3 regions of the Actinacidiphila glaucinigra genome follow, and region 2 is predicted to be linked to each of the others. Evidence: riboswitches for the same ligand, from Rfam matches in the RefSeq annotation. Region 2 holds a riboswitch; each other region holds the start of a gene.

Region 1 (4,067 bases), 5.7 Mb from region 2:
GTAGGTGCCGTCGGTGCCCTGGTCGTAGACCTGCACCACATTGGGGTGGTCGAGGCGGGCGACGGTCTTCGCCTCGCGGATGAAGCGCTCCACGAAGCCGGGCTCGGCGGAGAGGGCCGGGTGCATGACCTTCAGGGCGAGCAGCCGGTCCAGGCGGGTGTCCAGCGCCCGGTAGACCGTCGCCATGCCGCCGACCGCGATCCGGGACTCCACCCGGTAGCGGCCGTCGAGCGTCTGCCCGACGAGCGGGTCCCGAAGCGTCGTCCTGTCCACGAAGGTGCAGTTTACGGTGCCGACATGACCCTTCTGGGCTAACGCGCCCAGGTTGTACCCCACTCGTGCGGTACCGCAACCGCCCCGTGACCCGGCGCGGTGGCGGTGTCCCGCTCGGGTGGGGCCCCGGCCCGAGCAGGTTCCGCGCAGGTCGCGGCCGCTCGCCGGGCCGCCGGTCAGGGGGCGCCGAAGGCGGGACGCTCCGGGTCGAACGTGGCGAGGCCCACAGCGGGGGAGGACGCGGTCGCGTGGTGGCGGCGGGGGATGCGTCCCGCCCGGTACGCCAGGCGCCCGGCCTCGACGGCGTGCCGCATCGCCTCCGCCATGAGCACCGGTTCCCTCGCCCGGGTGACGGCGGAGGCCAGCATGACGGCCGCGCACCCCAGCTCCATCGCCAGGGCCGCGTCCGAGGCCGTCCCCGCCCCCGCGTCCAGGACCACCGGCACCGTCGCCCGCTCGACGATCAGCTCGAAGTTGTGGGGGTTGCGGATGCCGAGCCCCGATCCGATGGGCGAGCCCAGCGGCATGATCGCCGCGCAGCCCACATCCTCCAGCTTCCGGGCCAGCACCGGGTCGTCGTTCGTGTACGGCAGCACCGTGAAGCCGTCGTCCACGAGGGTCTCCGCTGCGTCCAGCAGCTCCACCGGGTCGGGCAGCAGGGTGCGCTCGTCGGCGATCACCTCCAGCTTCACCCAGTCCGTGCCCAGCGCCTCCCGCGCCAGGCGGGCGGTGAGCACGGCCTCGCCCGCGGTGTAGCACCCGGCGGTGTTCGGCAGCACGCGGATGCCGTGCCGGGCGAGCACGGTCAGCACGGAGCCCTTGACCGTCGGGTCCAGCCGCCGCATGGCGACCGTGGTCAGCTCGGTGCCGGAGGCGAGCAGCGCCTGCTCCATGATCTCCAGGCTGGGCGCACCGCCCGTGCCCATGATCAGCCGGGAGTCGAAGGTGGTGCCGCCGATGGTCAGCGGGTCGTCGGCCATGGGGGTCAGCCTCCCTGGACTGCGGTGAGGACCTCGACGCGGTCGCCGTCGCGCAGCGGCGTCGCCGGCCACTGCGCGCGGGGGACGACGGTCTCGTTCAGCGCGGCCGCCACCCCGGACGGAGCGGTGGCCAGGGACGCGACGAGGCGGTCGAGGGTCACGCCCTCGGCCACCTCCCGCGCCTCGCCGTTGACGGAGACGGACACAAGGACGGGCGCGGTCATGCCTGCTGCTCCTGGAGGGCGAAACGGTCGGGGGAGAAGGGCTCGGCCTGCGCGGGGACCGCCGACCCCGTGAGGACCTCGGCCATCACGTCGCCGGTGATCGGGGTCAGCAGCACGCCGTTGCGGTGGTGGCCGGTGGCGACCACCAGTCCGTCCAGCGCGCCGCGGCCGAGCAGCGGGGCGTTGTCGGGGGTGCCGGGGCGCAGCCCCGCCTGCGTGCCGGTCAGCGGGAGTTCGGTGATGCCGGGCAGCAACTCGTGGGCGTCGCGGAGCAGTTCGTACACCCCGCCGGCGGTGACGGTGGTGTCCCAGCCCATCTCCTCGCTGGTGGCGCCGACGACCAGCTCGCCGTTCTCGCGCGGCACCAGGTAGACGTGGCCGCCGCGTACCACGGCCCGCACCGTCCGCGACAGGAACGGCGCGTACGCCGGCGGCACCCGCAGCCGCAGCACCTGCCCCTTCACCGGCCGTACGGGCGGCAGCGCCCGTGTGGGCAGCCCCTCGACCCGGGCGCTGAGGCTCCCGGCGGCCAGGACCACCTGCCCGGCGGCGATCCGGGTGCCGTCCTCCAGAACGACCCCGTGCGCGCGGTCGCCCGTGACCGCCACCCGCGCCACCCGCGACCGCCGGAACTCCACCCCCGTCAGCTCGCAGGCGCGCACCAGCGCCGCCGCCAGCCGCCGCGGGTCGATCTGGTGGTCGCCGTCGACCCGCAGTCCGCCGTGCACGCCGGGGGCGAGCATCGGCTCCAGGCGGCGGCACTCGCGGCCGCCGAGCCACTCCGAAGCCAGACCCAAGGACTGCTGGAAGGCGTGGAGTTCGCGCAGCTGCGCGCGGTCGTCGGCGTCGAGGGCGACGGCGAGGGTGCCGCACGTGCGGTACCCGAGGTCGAGGCCCGTGGTCTCCTCCAGCTCGGCCACGAAGGACGGATAGCGCCGCGCCGCCGCGAGGTTGAGCTCCAGCAGCGCCTGCTCGCCGTACTGCACCTCGGTGACCGGGGCCAGCATCCCCGCGGCCACCTGGGCGGCCCCGCCGCCCGGTTCGGGGTCCGCGACCGCCGTGCGCAGGCCGCGCTGACCGGCCCGCCACGCGGTGACCAGTCCGATGATCCCGCCGCCGATCACGACGACGTCATGACGGTGCATGATGTTCCCGCTCCTCCCTTCGCCGGCATGACCCGGATCAGGTTCGTACGGTCGGCGGCCGCTCCAGCCGCCCTCTCAGCCCGGTGCGCCGGGCTCCCGCGAGTGCTCCCGACCCACCTTAGTACGCACCATCCGCGGCGAGTAGGGCACCGGTACGGGCGGCCGGCGCCCTTGCGGCGTTACGGTGATCGCGTGACCAGCAGCAGCGAACAGCGCGTCGTCGTCGTAGGGGCCGGGATGGCCGGGGTGCAGACCGCCGTGTCCCTGCGCGAGCAGGGGTGGGGCGGGACGATCACGCTGATCGGCGCGGAGCGGCACGCCCCCTACGACCGGCCGCCGCTGTCCAAGGGCGTGCTCTTCGGCGCCGAGGAGGGCCCGGCGCTGGACGTCGACTTCGCCGGCATCGACGTCGAGCTGCTGCTCGGGCGGCACGCGAGCGCACTGCGCGCCGGCGAGCGGGAGGTCCTCACCGACGGCGGCCCGGTCGCGTACGACAAGCTCGTGCTGGCCAGCGGCGCCGAGCCCGTCATGCTCCCCGGCAGCGAGGGCACGCCGGGCGTGCACGTGCTGCGCACCCTGGACGACGCCACCGCGCTGCGCCCGGTACTGGAGAACCGGCACCGGGTCGTGGTGGTCGGCGCGGGCTGGATCGGCGCCGAGTTCGCCACCGCGGCACGTCACGCCGGGTGCGAGGTGACCGTCGTCGAGGCCGCCGACCGCCCGCTCGCCGGGGTGCTGCCCGCGCACATCGCCGAACGGATGCGCGGCTGGTACGCGGAGGAGGGCGTCGAGCTGCGCTCCGGCGCGGTCGTCTCCTCCGTCGAGCCGGGCGCGGTGCGGCTGGCCGACGGCAGCGTGCTCGCCGCCGAGGCGGTCGTCATCGGGATCGGCGCCCGGCCGGCCACCGGATGGCTGGCCGGTTCCGGCGTCGAGCTGGGGCCGGACCGCTCGGTCCTCGCCGACGACCGGCTGCGCACCTCGGTGCCGGAGGTGTACGCCGTGGGGGACTGCGCCTCCTTCCCTTCGGCGCGGTACGGGGAGCGGCTGCTGATCCACCACTGGGACAACGCGGTGCAGGGGCCGCGCACGGCCGCCGCGAACATCCTGGGCGGCGACGAGCCCTACGACCCCGTCCCCTACTTCTGGTCCGAGCAGTTCGGGCGTTTCGTGCAGTACGCCGGATACCACGTCGACTCCGACCACATGCTGCTGCGCGGCGACCCCGACGGCACCGCGTGGTCGGTGCTGTGGCTGCGCGACGGCCAATTGGTGGCGCTGTTCGCCGTCGGACGGCCCCGCGACCTGGCGCAGGCCCGCAAGCTCATCGCCCGCGGCGCCCACCTCGACGAGACGCTTGCGACCGACCCGGCGGTCCAGCTGAGGGCCGCGGTCGTCTGACTCGCGGGCCGTGCCGGACGGGCCGCCGCGGCGTCGGCGGGGCGTAG
Region 2 (4,067 bases):
CGGCCCGGGGCGGCCCATAGGAGACTTTTTAGATTCTTTGCATTTCCTCAGAATTGCGACGCAAATCAACAGCGAATGACTGCCTAAGAGATAAGGGAGCCCAGTAGTCGCAGGCGTTGCGCAGAATCGGAGCCGTGTGCGGCGCCGAGGAATACAATGCGTTGGCCGGAGTTCTCCGTCACTTCCAGGCTTTCCTCGTTCAGAGTCAGGCGGCCGACCATGGGATGGTCGATCTCGTACACTCCGTGCGTGCATTGACTGACCGGGTGGGCGGCCCAGAATCGGGCGAACTCCGGACTCTTGATGCTCAGCTCGCCGATCAACTCCGCGAGCTGAGTATCGTCAGACAGGTCAGCGGTGGCCATTCGGAGGTAGGCGGCCACGTCGCGGACCTCGTCCGCCCAGTTGACGATGAGGTCGCGCATCGCCGGTTCGAGGACCACCTGTTTGGCCAGGTTGACCCGCTGCCCCTGAGTGAGGCCGAAGAGCGCATACCCGAGCCTGTTCGCGCCGAGCAGGTCCATGTGTCGTCCGACGATCAGTGCCGCTTGCTCGCTGTTGCTCCCGACCAGTGCGAGCAGTGAGTCGCGGATCTTTTCGGGCCCGAGGTCCCGTTGGGTGAATTGCCCGGGCGAGGCCAGACGCAGCAGGTGAAGTCGCTCGCTGTCTTTGAGGCGCAGCGCGTTGGCGATCGCTTCCATCACGGATTCGGAAATTTGGTGGCTCTCTCCCTGCTCGATGCGGGCGTAGTAGTTCACACTCACACCCGCGAGCAAAGCCACCTCCTCGCGCCGCAGGCCCGGAACGCGCCGAACTGTCCCGTATGTCGGAATATCCAACTCGGCGGGGGTCAGCGCCGCCCGCCGCGACCGCAGGAAGTCGCCGAGTTCCGTGTTTCGCTGCTCGCTCATGCCCCCCATCCTGCTCTTCCACCCGCGGGACAGCCAACCCACGCCATGGGTACCCACAACGTGGTGAGGCGCCGCACGCACCCGCTGGGCCAGTCTCTTGGGCATGACCAGGCAGCCCACCTGCGTCACGTGGACCCGCTGCCGGCGAGATTGTCGCCGCGCTGCAAATTCCGGAGTGGCCCATGCGTGGGCGCGCCGGCACTAGTCCTAGCTAACTGCGGTAAATGATTGTGAGAACTCATGCATCAGAAGCTCACAGGCCAGGTCGCCCTGGTGACAGGCGGATCGCGCGGGATGGGGGCGGCCATTGCCGTCAGGCTCGCGGCTGATGGCGCCGACGTGGCATTCAGTTACGCGGCCGACCCTGAGAAGGGGAAGAAGACCCTGGCGGCCATCGAAGCGACCGGCCGTCGCGGATTGGCTGTCCAGGCCGACCAGGCCGACCCCGGACGAGCGGAGCATCTTGTCCGCCAGGTCGCCGATCACTTCGGTCGACTTGACATTCTTGTCAATAATGCGGGAGTGCATGTCACGGGAACAGTCGACGCGCCGGATCGCGACCAGAGTCAATTCGACCGCCAGTTGGCCATCAACCTTCAAGCCGTTGTCAGTACGGTGGTCGCTGCCGCGCCCCTCCTGACGGAGGGAGGGCGGATCGTCTCCATCGCCTCCAATGGATCCGAAACCACCAGGGTGCCTTTCCCCGGTCTCTCCGACTATCTGGCGACGAAGGCTGCGGTCGTCACCTATACCAAGGGCTGGGCGCGCGATCTCGCCCCACGTGGCATCACCGTCAACGCGATTCAACCCGGCGCGATAGACACCGATATGAACCCGGCTGATGTTGAAGATGCCTCGTTCGTCACGTCACTCACCCCGATGGGACGGTTCGGGCGCCCCGAGGAGATTGCCGCCGCCGTCTCCTTCCTCGTCGGGCCGGAGGCTGCATTCATCACCGGAGCCAGCCTTCCGGTCGACGGCGGTTTCAGCTGCTGACCATCGCGGGATGGTTCTTGCAAGTGATCGCATTCGCGGGTTCGACAACCTGACGACGTCGTGATCGCTGAGCAAGGGCCATTGCGCCGGCGGTACTACATCCGTTGGCACAACAACGGCCGTCCGAAGGCGGCCGAAAATTGTGCCTCGATCTCTCGTGAGGGCCCGCCGACGGAGTCGGCGGGCCCTTTCGCCTTGCAGGCCGGAGGAGTCGCCTTGTCGGCCTGGGTACGTACAGCCCGTCCCGCCCGCGTGGCGGTCCCACCCCGTCGACGCGCCGGGCTTTGCCGGCGGGCTACTCTGTCCCCCTGACCGGACACGGGGTGCCCCACCGGGGGCTGAGATCACACCCGTCGAACCTGAACCAGTTCGTACTGGCGGAGGGATGTCTTCCATGCCATTGGCGCATGTTTCCAGCGGTCTGCCCGCCGACGGCCGACAGACCGTCTTCGACGGGCGGATGCCGGCGGCCGCCGGCGATCTCCGGATCGAGGCACACGGCATACAGCCGGTCCCCGAGAGCAACCGCTACGGCGGCCCGGGGCGCCTGTTCACCGTGTGGTTCGCTCCCAATCTCACCATGACCGGCGTGTTCACCGGCACCATCGGCATAGTTCTCGGCCTGGACTTCGCCACCGCGCTCACAGCCGTGGTGCTCGGCACCGTGGTCGGCGCGATACCCACCGCCTACCTGGGCACCTGGGGCAGCCGGACCGGCGCTGGGCAGCTGCCGCTGGCCCGGCTCGCCTTCGGTCGGGCCGTCGCGGTGCCCGGCATCCTGCAATGGCTGTCCTCGGTCGCCTGGGACGCCCTGATCGGGCTGTTCGGCGGGGATGCGCTGGCGCGGCTGTGCGGGTGGCCGTTCTGGCTCGGAGTCCTGGTCATGATGCTCGCCCAGGGCGCTCTCGGTGTCCTGGGCTACGAGGCCATTCACCGGCTCCAGATCGTCATGACCTTCGTTCTCGCCGCCGCCTTCGCGCTGATCGCCTGGAAGCTGCTCGACGGTGTGCACCCCGCGGCAACCGGCTCCGCCCATGGCGCCGACCGGGGCGGGGCGTTCGTCCTGACCAGCACCATCGCGCTGAGCCTGTCCCTGTCCTGGGCCCCCTACGCCAGCGACTTCAGCCGCTACCTGCCGCGGAACACCTCCCGCTCGCGCATGTTCTGGTTCACCCTGGCCGGACTGGTGGTGTCCTTCGTGGGCGTCCAGGCCCTCGGGCTCTGGGGCGCGTCCGTCCTCACCGACCAGACCGCCGCAGGCGTGGCCAAGCTGCTGGGCGGCGGGCCACTGGGTGTGTTCGGACTGCTCGCCGTGGCCCTGGCGGCCCTGTGCAGCAACGCCATGAACGACTACAGCGGATCCCTGGCCCTGCAGACCGTCGGTGTGCGCGTTCCCCGCCCGGCCGCGGCTGCCTTCGCCGCGGCGCTCGGCTTCCCCCTGGTCCTGTGGATGCACGCCGCCGACACCACCGCCCGCTTCCAGAACGTGCTGCTCTTCGTCGGCTACTGGATCCCCGGCTTCGTCGCGATCGTCATCGTCGACTGGCTGGCCCGGGCACGAGCGAGGGCAGGCGCGCCGATCGACCTCGCCGCCGAGACCGGCCGACCGCAGCCCGGCTGGTCCGCCGTCGTCGCGTTCGCGGCCGCCTTCGCCGCGGCTGTGCCGTTCATGGACACCAGCCTGTACGTCGGCCCGGTGGCCGAGGCCCTGCACGGCGCTGACCTCTCGTACTATGTGGCGTTCCTCGTGGCTCTCGGCGTGTACACCCCACTGCGCCTGCGCCACCGTGCGCGGCCCTGAACCGTCGCCACCCGTCCATCCCGGCGCTGGAACCGCCGCCCGCCGCAGGCGCCCGCACACCGTCCGTCCCCCAAGGAGCGAGTCCGCATGCCCCCGACTTCCGCCGATCACACCGCCTTCGCCGCGCAGGCGCTCGCTCGCGTACGGGCCCACTCCCCGCTCGTCCAGTGCCTGACCAACTCGGTGGTGACGGGCTTCACCGCCAACGTCCTCCTGGCGCTGGGCGCTTCACCCGCCATGGTCGACATCCCGGGGGAGGCCGGACCGTTCGCCGAGGTCGCCTCGGGGGTCCTGGTCAATCTCGGCACCCCGCACGCCGAGCAGCGCTCCGCCATGATCGAGGCCGCGCAGGCGGCCGG
Region 3 (4,067 bases), 2.4 Mb from region 2:
GCCAGCCCGCCGACGACCAGCGCGATCGCGGTGGCGGCGGCCGCGTACTGGAGCGAGTTCCAGACCGCGGCGACCGGCGCCACCAGGAAGGTCCCGCCGCTTCCGGCCACCGAGCCCAGCGCCCGGTAGTAGCCGAGGCCGTAGCCGTCCGGTCCGTGCAGCGAACGCTCGGCCAGCACACCCAGCGGCAGCAGGATCAGCAGCGCGGCCACGCCGAGCACGCCCGCCAGCAGCCCCCACTCGCCGGCGCCGCGCGGCCGCCGCGCGGTGCGGGCCGGGTCCACCAGCCGCAGTGCGCTCTCCCTGCGCCGTACCGTCCCGGCGTGCACGGCGAGGATCGCCGCGACGGCGGCGAACTGGACGGTCGTCAGCACGGCCGCCGTCGGGAGGTCCAGCAACTGCGCGGTCTCCCGGTAGATCTCCACCTCCAGGGTGGAGAAGGTGGGGCCGCCGAGGATCTGGATCACGCCGAAGGAGGTGAAGGTGAAGAGGAAGACCATCAGCGCGGCCGCGGCGACCGCGGGGGCGAGGGCGGGCAGCGTCACCCTGCGCCAGGCCGCGAGGCGCCCCGCGCCCAGGACCCGCGCGGCCTCCTCCTGACGGGGGTCGAGCTGCGCCCACAGCCCGCCCACGGTGCGTACGACCACGGCGTAGTTGAAGAAGACGTGCGCGAGGAGGATCGCCCAGACCGTGGTGTCCAGGCGCACCCCCCACAGTTCGTCGAGGAGCCCGCCACGCCCCAGCAGCGCGAGGAAGGCCGAGCCGACGACCACCGTCGGCAGCACGAAGGGCACGGTCACCACCGCGCGCAGCACCTGCTTGCCGGGGAAGTCGAAGCGGGCGAAGACGTAGGCGCCGGGCAGCGCGATCGCCAGGGTGAGCGCGGTGGAGGCGGCCGCCTGCCAGCAGGTGAACCACAGCACGTGCAGGACGTCGGGCTCGCCCAGGACGTCCGCGAACCGGCCGAACCGCCACCGCCCGCCCTCGCGGAGCCCGCGGGCGACGATGGCGGCGACCGGGTACCCGAAGAACAGCCCGAAGAACGCGACCGGCACGGCCATCAGGCCGAGCCGTACGGCGAGCGGCCGGACGGCCGCCGCCCGGGCGCGCCTTCCCCCGGCGGTCTTCGTTACTTCAGCACGAGCGAGGACCACGACTTGACCCACTGCTCCCGGTTCTCGGCGATCTTCTCCGGGGCGACGGTGGCCGGGTCGGCGACGACCGGCGCGTACTTGGTGAAGACCTCGGGCAGCTTCGCGTCGTCACGGGCGGGGTTGACGAACATGTTGAGCGGCATGTCCTCCTGGAAGGGGCGGCTCAGCAGGAAGTCGACGAGCGCCTTGCCGCCCTCGGGGTTCTTCGCGCCCTTCAGCAGGCCGGCGTACTCCACCTGCCGGAAGCAGGTGCCGGTCGCGACACCGGTCGGCCCCTGCTCGGGCTGCGTCTTCAGCCCGAGCACCTCGGCGGGCGGGCTGGAGGCGTACGAGACGACCAGCGGCCTGTCGCCCTTTCCGCCGCCGGCGCCGGAGAAGTTGTCGTAGTACGCCTGCTCCCAGCCGTCGACGACCTGGACGCCGTTCGCCTTGAGCTTCTTCCAGTAGTCCTCCCAGCCCGCGTCGCCGTACTTCGCGGTGGTGGCGAGGAGGAAGGCGAGCCCCGGGGAGGAGGTGGCGGCGTTCTCGGTGACCAGCAGGTCCTTGTACTCGGGCTTGACGAGGTCGTCGAGGCTCTCCGGCACCGGGAGCTTGTGCTCGGTGAAGTACTTCCGGTCGTAGTTGACGCAGACGTCGCCGAAGTCGATCGGGGTGACGCGGTGCTTCGCGGCGTCCGGCTGCAGCGCGGCGGGCACCTTGTCGAGGTCCTTGGCCTCGTACGGCTCGAACAGGTCGTTGTCGAGGGCCCGGGACAGCAGAGTGTTGTCGACACCGAAGAAGACGTCGCCCTGCGGGTTGCCCTTGGACAGCACGGCCTGGTTGACGGCGGCGCCGGCGTCGCCGCCGCGCAGCACCTTGACGGTGTAGCCGGTCTCCTTCGTGAACGCCTTCAGCACGTCCTTCGACGCGGCGAAGGAGTCGTGGCTGACCAGGGTGACGGTCTTGGAGGCGGTGCCGCCCTTGCCCTTGGCGGTGTCCCCGCTGTCGCTGCCGCAGGCCGCGAGCGCGGTCGCGCCGATCGCGACGGCCAGTGCGGTGCCGGCCGCACGCCGACGAGTGGTGCTCATGTGGTGACTCCCTACGCCGGTATGACCCGGATCAGGTCCGAGGGTCTGCGGCCGTGCCGCACTCTCAGCGCTTTCCGCGCTCCCCTGTCGGATGTTCTTTTGTGTGATGTGCGCGACGTCGCGGCAAACAGCCGCAAACGACCGTCACCTTAGCAAGCGCTGGTCAGCGCTCGGAAGCCGCCAGCTGACCGCAGGCGCCGTCGATCTCCTGCCCCCGGGTGTCCCGGACGGTCACCGGCACGCCGTGCGCCTCCAGCGCCGCCACGAACGCCCGCTCGTCCTCGGGCCGCGAGGCCGTCCACTTCGAGCCGGGGGTCGGGTTGAGCGGGATCAGGTTGACGTGCACGCGGCGGCCCTTGAGCAGCCGGCCCAGCAGGTCGGCCCGCCATCCCTGGTCGTTGATGTCCCGGATCAGCGCGTACTCGATCGATACCCGGCGTCCGGACACGTCCGCGTAGTGCCACGCGGCGTCCAGCACCTCGCGCACCTTCCAGCGGGTGTTCACCGGCACGAGGGTGTCGCGCAGCTCGTCGTCGGGCGCGTGCAGCGACACCGCGAGCCGGCACTTGAAGCCCTCGTCGGCGAAGCGCAGCATCGCCGGGACCAGGCCCACCGTCGACACGGTGATGCCCCGCTGGGACAGCCCCAGCCCGTCCGGCTCCGGGTCGGTGAGCCGGCGGATGGCGCCGATGACGCGCTTGTAGTTCGCGAGCGGCTCGCCCATGCCCATGAACACGATGTTCGACAGCCGCGCCGGTCCGCCCGGGATCTCCCCGTCCCGCAGCGAGCGCATGCCCGCCACGATCTGGTGCACGATCTCCCCGGTCGACAGGTTCCGGTCCAGACCGGCCTGGCCGGTGGCGCAGAACGGGCAGTTCATGCCGCAGCCCGCCTGCGAGCTGATGCACATCGTCACGCGGTCCGGGTAGCGCATCAGCACCGACTCGACCAGCGTCCCGTCGAACAGCCGCCACAGCGTCTTGCGGGTGGTGTCGTTGTCGGTGCTGCTGTGCCTCACCACGGACATCAGGTCCGGCAGCAGCCCCTCCGCCAGCTTCCCCCGCGCCGCCGCCGGGATGTCCGTCCAGGCGGCGGGGTCGTCGGCGTACCGCGCGAAGTAGTGCTGCGACAGCTGCTTGGCGCGGAACGGCTTCTCCCCGAGCTCCGCGACCGCCTCCCGGCGCTCCTCGGGCGAAAGATCGGCAAGATGCCGCGGCGGCCTCTTGGCTCCGCGCGGCGCGACGAATGTGAGTTCTCCGGGTGCAGGCATGGTGCGTCCAGTGTCGCAGATGGATGAGGCGGGCCCAGGTCAGATGGGTGAGGCTCCCGTCACCCTCAGGTGTCCCCTGTCAACGTCGGCCCACCTTCCACGGCCCGGATGCCGTCGTCAGCAGGTTGGGCGGTCGTGCGGGGGCGCTGACGTATGCCGCCGTGCGGACCCGTCGATGTCAGCCGCGGATGTCAGACATCGCGGGGAACGATGCTCACCGCCCGGTAGTCGTACCCGTCCTGCTTGAAGCCGGGCGCTTCCCAGACGAGATCGACCTGTTGCCCTGGTGACAGCGTGCGAAAGCCGGGCGCCTGGATGTCGGCGTAGTGGCCGAAGCACCCTCCGGGAGTCTCGGGCGAGTCGAGGACACCCCAACCCTCCTCGTCCCTCCACTCACGCACAGTCGCAGTCACGACCGCGGCGACCTTACGGGTCCCTCTGCGGCGACTCATTTGCCTCTCCCCCTGCTGCGGTGATTTCGAGGTTGCCGGTCGACCGCTCGCCGCCTCAGTCGAACCGAGGATCTCGTGCCGGCGGTCGAGGTAGCGGCGAAGGGCGGCGGCGTCGTGATGATCG

Evidence for each region. A riboswitch is a leader RNA that binds a small molecule or an ion and turns the genes downstream of it on or off. The one in region 2 is predicted to bind thiamine pyrophosphate.
Region 1: it holds a riboswitch for thiamine pyrophosphate, as region 2 does, so the genes downstream of both, thiO (glycine oxidase ThiO) here and OIE69_RS02950 (purine-cytosine permease family protein) in region 2, are expected to answer to the same signal.
Region 3: it holds a riboswitch for thiamine pyrophosphate, as region 2 does, so the genes downstream of both, OIE69_RS13445 (thiamine ABC transporter substrate-binding protein) here and OIE69_RS02950 (purine-cytosine permease family protein) in region 2, are expected to answer to the same signal.

Annotation. Positions count from the first base shown of each region.
Region 1 is NZ_CP109144.1:6,392,807-6,396,873, forward strand. Features, by position in the region: gene pknB (Stk1 family PASTA domain-containing Ser/Thr kinase) at 1-273, opposite strand, end outside; gene OIE69_RS28765 (thiazole synthase) at 450-1,253, opposite strand; gene thiS (sulfur carrier protein ThiS) at 1,259-1,477, opposite strand; gene thiO (glycine oxidase ThiO) at 1,474-2,622, opposite strand; TPP riboswitch at 2,619-2,732, opposite strand; gene OIE69_RS28780 (NAD(P)/FAD-dependent oxidoreductase) at 2,815-4,020, shown strand.
Region 2 is NZ_CP109144.1:664,646-668,712, reverse strand. Features, by position in the region: gene OIE69_RS02960 (helix-turn-helix transcriptional regulator) at 84-911, opposite strand; gene OIE69_RS02955 (SDR family NAD(P)-dependent oxidoreductase) at 1,152-1,907, shown strand; TPP riboswitch at 2,217-2,310, shown strand; gene OIE69_RS02950 (purine-cytosine permease family protein) at 2,302-3,708, shown strand; gene thiM (hydroxyethylthiazole kinase) at 3,796-4,067, shown strand, end outside.
Region 3 is NZ_CP109144.1:3,101,752-3,105,818, forward strand. Features, by position in the region: gene OIE69_RS13440 (ABC transporter permease) at 1-1,061, opposite strand, end outside; gene OIE69_RS13445 (thiamine ABC transporter substrate-binding protein) at 1,130-2,221, opposite strand; TPP riboswitch at 2,213-2,317, opposite strand; gene rlmN (23S rRNA (adenine(2503)-C(2))-methyltransferase RlmN) at 2,385-3,491, opposite strand; gene OIE69_RS13455 (cold shock domain-containing protein) at 3,683-3,943, opposite strand.